DNA from 3 places in the Paraburkholderia sp. D1E genome. Region 1 is predicted to be linked to each of the others. Evidence: predicted binding sites of a transcription regulator. Region 1 holds the regulator's gene; each other region holds the start of a gene.
What was found. Region 1 encodes LexA, which represses DNA repair genes until DNA is damaged. Its sites were predicted from a motif close to ACTGTATNNNNATACAGT; they were not measured.
Positions count from the first base shown of each region.

Region 2: the regulator LexA is predicted to act here: its motif matches at 1,646-1,663, upstream of recA (recombinase RecA).
Region 3: the regulator LexA is predicted to act here: its motif matches at 1,423-1,440, upstream of imuA (translesion DNA synthesis-associated protein ImuA).

Region 1 is NZ_JBQYMB010000001.1:6,566,080-6,569,354, forward strand. Features, by position in the region: gene ACUN0E_RS29610 (universal stress protein) at 1-138, shown strand, start outside; gene ACUN0E_RS29615 (DUF2939 domain-containing protein) at 263-946, opposite strand; gene ACUN0E_RS29620 (hypothetical protein) at 1,096-1,440, opposite strand; gene lexA (transcriptional repressor LexA) at 1,500-2,150, opposite strand; gene ACUN0E_RS29630 (sulfate ABC transporter substrate-binding protein) at 2,466-3,275, shown strand, end outside.
Region 2 is NZ_JBQYMB010000001.1:5,179,954-5,183,228, forward strand. Features, by position in the region: gene ACUN0E_RS23255 (sensor histidine kinase N-terminal domain-containing protein) at 1-728, opposite strand, end outside; gene ACUN0E_RS23260 (response regulator) at 737-1,510, opposite strand; gene recA (recombinase RecA) at 1,744-2,820, shown strand; gene recX (recombination regulator RecX) at 2,828-3,275, shown strand, end outside.
Region 3 is NZ_JBQYMB010000001.1:7,860,321-7,863,595, forward strand. Features, by position in the region: gene ACUN0E_RS35190 (Y-family DNA polymerase) at 1-613, opposite strand, end outside; gene imuA (translesion DNA synthesis-associated protein ImuA) at 513-1,352, opposite strand; partial or broken gene ACUN0E_RS35200 (lipocalin family protein) at 1,594-1,701, shown strand; rRNA gene rrf (5S ribosomal RNA) at 1,841-1,953, opposite strand; rRNA gene ACUN0E_RS35210 (23S ribosomal RNA) at 2,154-3,275, opposite strand, start outside.

The DNA.
Region 1 (3,275 bases):
GGCCACCGTTGCCGCACCGGCCTGTCACGATGGTGGATGGGCGCGGGGAATACACCGCTGCTCGACCGGATCTCGTGCAGCATTCTGGTGGCGTGCTCTTCCGCGAAGGAGCAGGAGCAGGAGCAAGTGGCGGCTTGACTCACGGCGGTGTGGGAGCGCGTGGGCGGAGCTGAATGGGCCACGTGAGCCGAACGGTCGCTCGTTCAGGGCACCCGTTCGGCCAAACTGTGATTCGCTCAGGCCGATAGCGCATGCCAGGCGATCACTCGTTCAGATTGACCGCAGCCAGCTTCCATGTGAACAGACCTTCACGCTGCAAGATCGCCGAGTAACGCGCGTCACCGGCACCATGCTGATAAGTGACGACGAACTCGTTGAGGCCGCGATAGCCTGCCGTGGTTTGCGGCGGTTGCGGCGGTTGCGGCGTTTGCGGCGTTTGCGGCGGCGTAGCGTCGTTGCCGTTGTTAGCTGCGCCGTTATTCGTATTGCCGGCAACCGGGGGTTGCGGCGCAGGCGCTGCTGCGGCCGGCGGATTTTCCGCAGAGCCCGGCACCGGCGGCCGCTCGCCCGGGTTGCCGCGCGGCGGCATGCCATTCAGCAATGCCGCGACGCCGTCGGGTGTTGCATAGGCGTCGACCAGCGGACCGATCAAGGCCACGCCGATCATTGCGCCAATTGCCGCGAACGGATTGCCGTTGCCATGCGCGTCGAGCCGACGTGTTAACAAGCCGGTGACCTGTTGCTTCAGGCTCTCGCGCAATGCGGGAAAGTCGACGTATTCATTGACGGTTTGCGCATCACGCGCATCCGCCGCGCGCTTGAGGTTGTTCAGCGCCATGTAGGGCGACGCGTAAGCGAACCCCAATGCGGCGATGACCACAATCACAATCAAAGTGACGATCAGTGGCCGGGTGGCGTTGCGCCTCGTAGGTGTTGAATCTGCCATCGAGTGGGACTCTCCATCAGGTGTGATCTAACGTGGACCGTAGCCACGCGAAAACGATCCCAGGCGATGCGATATCCGAGAAGGCGCCGGCTGGCGAAAAGCCGTTACGTGCGCCGCACTGCAGTAGCGGATTGTCTGTGCAGTGCCGCTTAAGACTCGAATACCGCGCCGTGCACATTGGCTTCGTCGGCGATGCAGCGATCGATCATGCGGCACACGGCGTCTACGGTGCCGACCATGATCAGCCGTGACGGCCCGTGATACACGCGCACCGGCGCACGACGTGCCGGTTCAGCCGTATTCAGCCCCGAATTCAACGACACACGAGCAAAAGCCGGCAGCGAGGAAGGCAAGCTCGATACGCTGGTGGGCTCGTCGAACAGCGATGGCGCGCTGGCCGTGGACGCCTCGATCAGTGAGCAGGGCACCAGCTTGCGCAGGTGGCGCAAACGACCGAACTGGCGAAAAGGCAGCAGGCGGGCAAAGCGTTCCATGAGTCTCTCCAGGCGTTTCAACGTTGGGGCAGCTTCGGTTTGGCGGACGAGCAGGGTAGTCAGAACTCGCCGGGGCGGATCAACCCAACAGCGATACCCTCCAGCGCGAACTCCGCACTGCCGGTTTCAACGAAGATGTTTTCGTAATCGGGGTTCTCAGCGATCAGCTCGAGACCGTTCGGGCGGCGCTTCAGCCGTTTGACCGTTACGTCGTCGCCGAGACGCGCGATGATGATCTGGCCGTCGTTGGCTTCGCTTTTCTTCTGCACCGCGAGCAGGTCACCGTCGAAAATACCCGCGTCGCGCATGGACAGCCCGCGCACCTTCAGCAGGTAATCCGGCTTGCTCGAGAACAGCGCCGGGTCGCACGCATAGTGCTGCGAGATATGTTCCTGCGCGAGGATCGGGCTACCCGCCGCAACCCGGCCGATCAGCGGCAACGACAGTTGCATGATGCTGGCGTGCGGCAGCGTGAACTGGTACGGCGAATCTTCCGAGCCGCCCAGCAGGCGAATGCCCCGCGACGCACCCGCCGCGAGTTCGATCACGCCCTTGCGAGCCAGCGCCCGCAAATGTTCTTCTGCCGAGTTGGCCGAGCTGAAACCCAGCTCGGCGGCGATCTCCGCGCGGGTGGGCGGAAAGCCGCTGCGTTCGATGGCCCGGCGGATCAGATCGAAAACCTGCTGTTGTCGTGCGGTGAGTTTGGTCATGGGGCCACTGTATGTATGAACAGGTGCCTGTATTTTTATACAGTATTCCGCGCAATTCAAGCTTTACTTTAAGTTCGTGGTCCGGGGTGGCGTTCCGGCGCCGTAAACGGACGCTACAACACCCGTTTTCGTGTCGCAACGCCTTATCCAGCCGTCATTACCACTTTTGCGTATTAAAGAATGAAGAAACATTATTTTTAATGATGAAAGCTCTTCGATAGACTGCCCTTCGAGTTGGCGCTCATGTGCACGTGACCGCGACGTAAAAGAACACCACACGCTGTTTCAGCGGACCACAACGCGGAGAAAGTTGGCATGAACCATCAAGGTACGGGGCTGGCAGGCAGGACCAGAAAATTCATCGCGGCGCTCGCATTCGGCGCAGTCGGCACGATTGCCACGGTCGGCGTCATGACGCCGGCACATGCAGCCGACGCAACGCTGCTGAACGTGTCGTATGACCCGACACGCGAGTTGTACCAGGACGTCAACCAGGCATTCGGCAAGGAATGGAAGGCCAAAACGGGCGAAACGATCACCTTCAAGCAGTCGCACGGCGGCTCGGGTGCGCAAGCGCGTTCGGTGCTGGACGGTTTGCAGGCAGACGTTGTGACCCTGGCGCTCGCCTACGACATCGACGCGCTGGCTAGCAAGGGTTTGCTCGACAAGGGTTGGCAAAAGCGTTTGCCGGACAACGCTTCGCCATACACGTCGACGATCGTATTTCTCGTGCGCAAGGGCAACCCGAAGCACATCAAGGATTGGGACGATCTGATCAAGCCGGGCGTGTCGATCGTCACGCCGAATCCGAAAACCTCGGGTGGCGCACGCTGGAACTACCTGGCTGCATGGGCTTATGCAGAACATCAGCCGGGCGGCAACGACCAGAAGGCCAGGGAATTCGTCGGCAAGCTCTATAAGAATGCCGGCGTACTGGATTCGGGCGCGCGTGGCGCGACCACCAGCTTCGTGCAACGCGGGATCGGCGACGTACTGATTGCGTGGGAAAACGAAGCGTTCCTCTCGCTGAAGGAATTCGGGCCGGAGAAGTTTGAAATCGTGGTGCCGTCGGTGAGCATTCTGGCCGAGCCGCCGGTTGCCGTGGTGGACAAGGTGGTCGACAGG
Region 2 (3,275 bases), 1.4 Mb from region 1:
GGGCGGCGCGCGCGGATGTGCGCCTGCAGGGCGTGCAGCGGCGCGAGCCCACGCGACAGGCCGAACCACACCAGCAGGATCGCCAGCGGCAGGATCACGAACTGCGGCAGGATCACCCCTTTGATGATGTCGTTGGCAAGCTGGCTGCGTTTGTCGAGCGTCTCGGCAACCTGCACCAGCACCGGCTGCGCGCCGGGCGTCTGCGGAAACTCGACCGTCGTATAGGCCACGCGGATATCGTTGCCGCGCAGCACGTCGTCACGGAATTCGACGAGGCCCGGCGGCGGCCTGTCTTCCTCGTGCGGCAGCGGCATGTCGCGCTCGCCGCCCACCAGTTCGCCGCGCGTGCCGAGCACCTGATAGAACACGGTGTCGACGTTGTCGGCGCGCAGAAAATCGCGGGTGGAGTCGGGCAGCGACAGCTCTGCCACGCCGTTGATCGGATGGATCTGGCGCGCGAGCACGTAGGCGTCGGTTTCGAGCGCGCGATCGAATGGCCCGTTAGCGATCGACTTGGCGACCAGGTAGGTGACCGCGAGGCTCATTGGCCACAGCAGCAGAAGCGGCGCCAGCATCCAGTCGAGAATCTCGCCGAACAGCGAGCGCGGGCGCGCCTCGGCGGCGGCTTCGGTCTCGTCGGGCGGGGCGAACGGATTGGCGTAGCGGGCGTCGCGCGCCTCGTCGAGGTCCGCCGCGTGCGCCGTAGCGCGGTCTGCGCGTGCGGACATGGTGTCCTCTATTTGTAGTGATGGCTCGCCGGCATCGCGGCCGACGCAGGCGAGGAGGGCGGCTCGGGCTCGGGGGGCGCGAGCGCGTTGGCGCTCATGTTCGCGGTCGGAGGCAGGGCGGCTTTCTCGAGGCAGTAGCCGAGACCGCGCACGGTGATGATGCGCACGCCGCTCGGCTCGATCTTCTTGCGCAGCCGGTGCACATAGACTTCGATCGCGTTATTGCTGACTTCCTCGCCCCATTCGCACAGATGGTCGACAAGCTGTTCCTTCGACACCAGCCGGCCGATCCGCTGCAGCAGTACTTCGAGCAAACCGAGTTCGCGCGCCGACAGGTCGATTACCTGCTCGTTGACATAGGCGATCCGGCCGACCTGATCGAACGACAGCGAACCATGCCGCACCACCGTGGGGCCGCCGCCCGCGCCGCGCCGGGTCAAGGCGCGCACGCGCGCCTCGAGTTCATTCAGCGCGAAGGGTTTGGCCATGTAATCGTCGGCGCCGAGATCGAGGCCCTTGACGCGTTCGTCGACGCTGTCTGCTGCCGTGAGAATCAGCACCGGCACGTTCGAGTTGCGGGCGCGCAGACGGCGCAACACCTCGAGCCCCGACATGCGCGGCAGGCCCAGATCGAGGATCAGCAGGTCGAAAGTTTGCATTGAAAGCGCGGTGTCGGCCTCGACGCCGTTCTTCACATGATCGACGGCATAGGCCGATTGGCGGAGTGATCGAACCAGACCGTCCGCGAGTATGCTGTCGTCTTCGGCAATCAGAATTCGCATGGTGCGCCAACCTGGCCTTGCCGGCACCGTGGAGTGACCTCCCGGCGCACAGCGGTCTCCGAAAATTATTGTGGGTAGTTGGGCAGCGTGACGGTAAAAATGCGCGTTCGCATGAGAATCGCGCTTGCCAAAACTACTGTTTTTTTATACAGTGTCTGAGTTTCGTGTGCTGTCCTCCAAGAACGGGCCGCACATCTGCCTCAGACGCCGTTCATCATAGCAAAGGACGATTCATGGAAGAAAGCAAGAAAGGCTCGGCTGGACTGACTGCTGAAAAGGGCAAGGCGCTCGCCGCCGCGCTCGCGCAGATCGAAAAGCAGTTCGGCAAGGGGTCGGTCATGCGGCTCGGCGCAGGTGAGGCGGTCGAAGACATCCAGGTATGCTCAACCGGATCGCTCGGTCTCGATATCGCGCTGGGTGTCGGCGGTTTGCCGCGTGGCCGGGTGGTCGAAATTTACGGTCCGGAGTCGTCCGGTAAAACCACGCTGACGTTGCAGGTCGTCGCCGAAATGCAGAAGCTCGGCGGCACGGCAGCGTTTATCGACGCGGAACACGCGCTGGACATCCAGTACGCGCGCAAGCTCGGCGTGAACGTCAACGACCTGCTGGTTTCGCAGCCGGACACTGGCGAGCAGGCGCTCGAAATTGCCGACGCACTGGTGCGCTCGGGCTCGATCGACATGATCGTGATCGACTCGGTCGCCGCGCTGGTGCCGAAGGCCGAAATCGAAGGCGAAATGGGCGACTCGTTGCCGGGTCTGCAGGCGCGTCTGATGTCGCAAGCGCTGCGCAAACTCACCGGTACGATCAAGCGCACCAACTGCCTCGTGATCTTCATCAACCAGATCCGTATGAAGATCGGTGTGATGTTCGGCAACCCGGAAACCACCACGGGTGGTAACGCGCTGAAGTTTTACGCGTCGGTGCGTCTGGACATTCGCCGGATCGGTTCGATCAAAAAGAACGACGAAGTGATCGGTAACGAAACGCGCGTGAAGGTGGTGAAGAATAAGGTTGCGCCGCCGTTCCGCGAAGCGATTTTCGACATTCTGTATGGCGAGGGCATTTCCCGTCAGGGCGAAGTCATCGACCTGGGTGTGCAAGCGAAGATCGTCGACAAGGCCGGCGCCTGGTACAGCTACAACGGCGAACGTATCGGTCAGGGCAAGGACAACGCGCGCGAATTTCTGCGTGAAAATCCGGACATCGCCCGTGAGATCGAAAACCGTATCCGTGAATCGCTGGGCGTGAATGCCATGGCGGAAGCGGCGACCGGTGCTGCCGCCGAAGTCGCGGGCGAAGAAGAGTAACCATCACGTGATACGCAAGGGCCGGCCGTTGTCCAATGCTGGACGTAACGCGGACGGCCCGCGTGACGGTAGCGACGATTCGCTCGAGTCGTCGTCATCTTCTTCCTCGTCGACTTCCCGGTCCACCCGGTCGTTTGGGCGGTCGCCGGGAAACTCGTCCGGAAGTTCGTTTGGCAAATCTTCTGGAAGCTCCTTCGGGCGCTCCACTTCGCGTTCGCCGCGCTATTCGGGCGGCAACTCAGCCACCCGGCGCTCATCCGCGTCAGATTCCGATCCCTCCGCTACAGCCGGCGACGTTGATCCCTTTGAGTCGTTCGATGAGCACGACCGCGCCGCGGGTCGCCAGCCACAGTCCGATTCTTCTGCGCAAGCCGCAGCGGACCCGTCCGAAACCACCTACACCCGCTCGCGTCGCACGCCCGGCGAGACGAAGCCCGGGCAGGACGATGAAAAAA
Region 3 (3,275 bases), 1.3 Mb from region 1:
GCAACGACACAGATACGCGGTCGAGCACCCGTGCAAGCGACGTTTCCTTTATCACGTGCCAACGATGCCCCTGGCGATCGGCATGCGCCTGCGCCAACAGCCATGCGCCCCAGGCGGTTGGTGCGCATGCGAGGCGCGCCGTATAGCCGAATTCGGCCACCGTCGCGGATACCCGTGACAACAACGCGCGCAAGCCTCCAAACAACCGCAAACCGGAGCCGACTTCCAGCAACAAGGTGTGCGCGTGCGCGAGCGACACCTTCGGCGTGTACGTCAGCAAAGCGAGCGCCATCGCTTCGAATGCCTGGGTTTCGCGGTCTGCATCCGCGGCAAGCATCTTGAGACCAGGAGCCAAAGCCAATGCGTACGAGCGCGAATGGCCCACATGCACACCAGCACGCAAGGCGTCCAAATCCGGAATCAGGATGTGCGCGTGATCGGCCAGCGCATAGCAGCAGCGCACCTCGGTGACGTCTTCAGCACCTGGAGGCTGGCTTGCCGCATCGCCGGGCTCACACCGATTCTGCTTCGCGCGTGAACCATCCGGGAGCGACGCGAGAGGCTTCACCGCTTCCAGCGACAAGAGTGGCAATGTGACTGCAATCCACAACATGTTTGATCTCTCGTCGTTGATTGCTGCCGACTCTGCTTTCCGGCAACAAGACGCTTTGTAACGGCAAAATGAGCCGCAGAGGTTCAGCTAGCGGTGGCCCACGGCGCTTGAAGATGTCGATCGAGATACCAATCTCCTGCAACCATTGACGACGGTTGATCGTCTGCGCATTAGCCGGCAAGAGTGGCTCGCAGATCATTCGCAATGGCGCCGGCGAAGATTGCGTAGCCGCCTCGACAGGTCGGATCAAAAATGCCAGCGATGCCGACTCCTGAGCGGCCACCTGCAGACGCCGAACCTTATCGGCGTGCGCATTCGGCAGCCATACCAGCACTGCGCCGATGCCATCCTGCTTCAATGCCTGAGCAGCAGCCCACAGCGCCTGGTCGTCACTCGAACGCACCCATAAGACACGCTCGACGTCGATACCCCAAACCCTCAGTGCCGAAGCACTGGGCTGGTAAGGGGGCGCCACGAGCATGACGTGCCGTTCGGCTTGTGCCGTAAGATGCCGAAGCGCCCGAGCCAACAGGCGCAGTTCGCCGACTCCTTCGTGTTCAATCAACAATTCCGTCAGGCCACCGGCCGACCAGCCCTGTCCAGGCAGCAGTTGATCCAGCGCGGCATAGCCGCTGGAAATCACCCGCGAGTCCGCCTCGGCAAGCTCATTGCCCTGCCACACCTGACGCCGCAATTGCGACGGCAGTGTCGTCGTCGCCAGGTGAATCGCTGCTGCCATAAATACGCTCGTTCAATAGGGAATGCTCGGCCCTGCCCGGCATCGGGTAAGCATGGGGCGGCGAGTCTTCACTGTATATTTATACAGTACTTTGAGGTGGATGTTAAGACAAGGCGACGGAACGAACCGCGCGCAGGAAGGGAAATGAAAAGGGAGTAAAGCTGTTTTTGTTTTTGCAGGTTTTTCGCCTACGGGAGAGCTGTTCTTTGGCACTGCTGCCAAACGAACAAAACCAGAGTTCGTGCTGTGGGAAGGTGCGGTGCGGGTGAGTCGCGAAGGCGTGGACGTTGGACGCGCTTATCTGGAGCTGACGGGTTACGCGAACGCGATTCGGATCGGGAAGGAGTGAGTGAGCGGCGGGGAACTGGAGCCGCATCAGACAAGGTCCACTACGACGGTGGCATGCTGAGCCCACGCCTGTACGTTTTTGCTGCGGTAAACGCAGAAACCCCACCGTTGAGGGGTGGGGTTTCTGTTACTGCAGGGGAGCCTGACGATTACCTACTTTCACACGGGAATCCGCACTATCATCGGCGTGGAGTCGTTTCACGGTCCTGTTCGGGATGGGAAGGGGTGGGACCGACTCGCTATGGTCATCAGGCATGACTTGTTGCCGTACTGCTCGGGGAGCAATACAGCCAATCTGGAAGAAGTAGTTTCTGGTGATGCTCACCAGCGGGAGTTGTGTTGTTTCTGGCACAACACTGATCTCAACCGTGCGTCGCGTGTCCCTGCCCCCTTCGGGGGTGGTCCTGAGTAAGCACTGAAGTGCTAACTCATCACGCAAAACACACCTGTTATAGGATCAAGCCTTACGGGCAATTAGTATCAGTTAGCTTAACGCATTACTGCGCTTCCACACCTGACCTATCAACGTCCTGGTCTTGAACGACCCTTCAAGGGGCTCGAAGCCCCGGGGATATCTCATCTTAAGGCGAGTTTCCCGCTTAGATGCTTTCAGCGGTTATCTCTTCCGAACATAGCTACCCGGCGATGCCACTGGCGTGACAACCGGTACACCAGAGGTTCGTCCACTCCGGTCCTCTCGTACTAGGAGCAGCCCCCTTCAAATATCCAGCGCCCACGGCAGATAGGGACCAAACTGTCTCACGACGTTTTAAACCCAGCTCACGTACCTCTTTAAATGGCGAACAGCCATACCCTTGGGACCGGCTACAGCCCCAGGATGAGATGAGCCGACATCGAGGTGCCAAACACCGCCGTCGATATGAACTCTTGGGCGGTATCAGCCTGTTATCCCCAGAGTACCTTTTATCCGTTGAGCGATGGCCCTTCCATACAGAACCACCGGATCACTATGACCTGCTTTCGCACCTGCTCGACTTGTCGGTCTCGCAGTTAAGCACGCTTATGCCATTGCACTATCAGCACGATTTCCGACCGTACCTAGCGTACCTTCGTACTCCTCCGTTACACTTTGGGAGGAGACCGCCCCAGTCAAACTGCCTACCATGCACTGTCCCCGACCCGGATCACGGGCCAAGGTTAGAACCTCAAACAAACCAGGGTGGTATTTCAAGGACGGCTCCACGCAGACTGGCGTCCACGCTTCATAGCCTCCCACCTATCCTACACAGATCGGTTCAAAGTCCAATGCAAAGCTACAGTAAAGGTTCATGGGGTCTTTCCGTCTAGCCGCGGGGAGATTGCATCATCACAAACACTTCAACTTCGCTGAGTCTCGGGAGGAGACAGTGTGGCCATCGTTACGCCATTCGTGCAGGTCGGAACTTACCCGACAAGGAATTTCGCTACCTTAGGACCGTTATAGTTACGGCCGCCGTTTACCGGGACTTCAATCAAGAGCTTGCACCCCATCATTTAATCTTCCGGCACCGGGCAGGCGTCACACCCTATACGTCCACTTTCGTGTTTGCAGAGTGCTGTGTTTTTATTAAACAG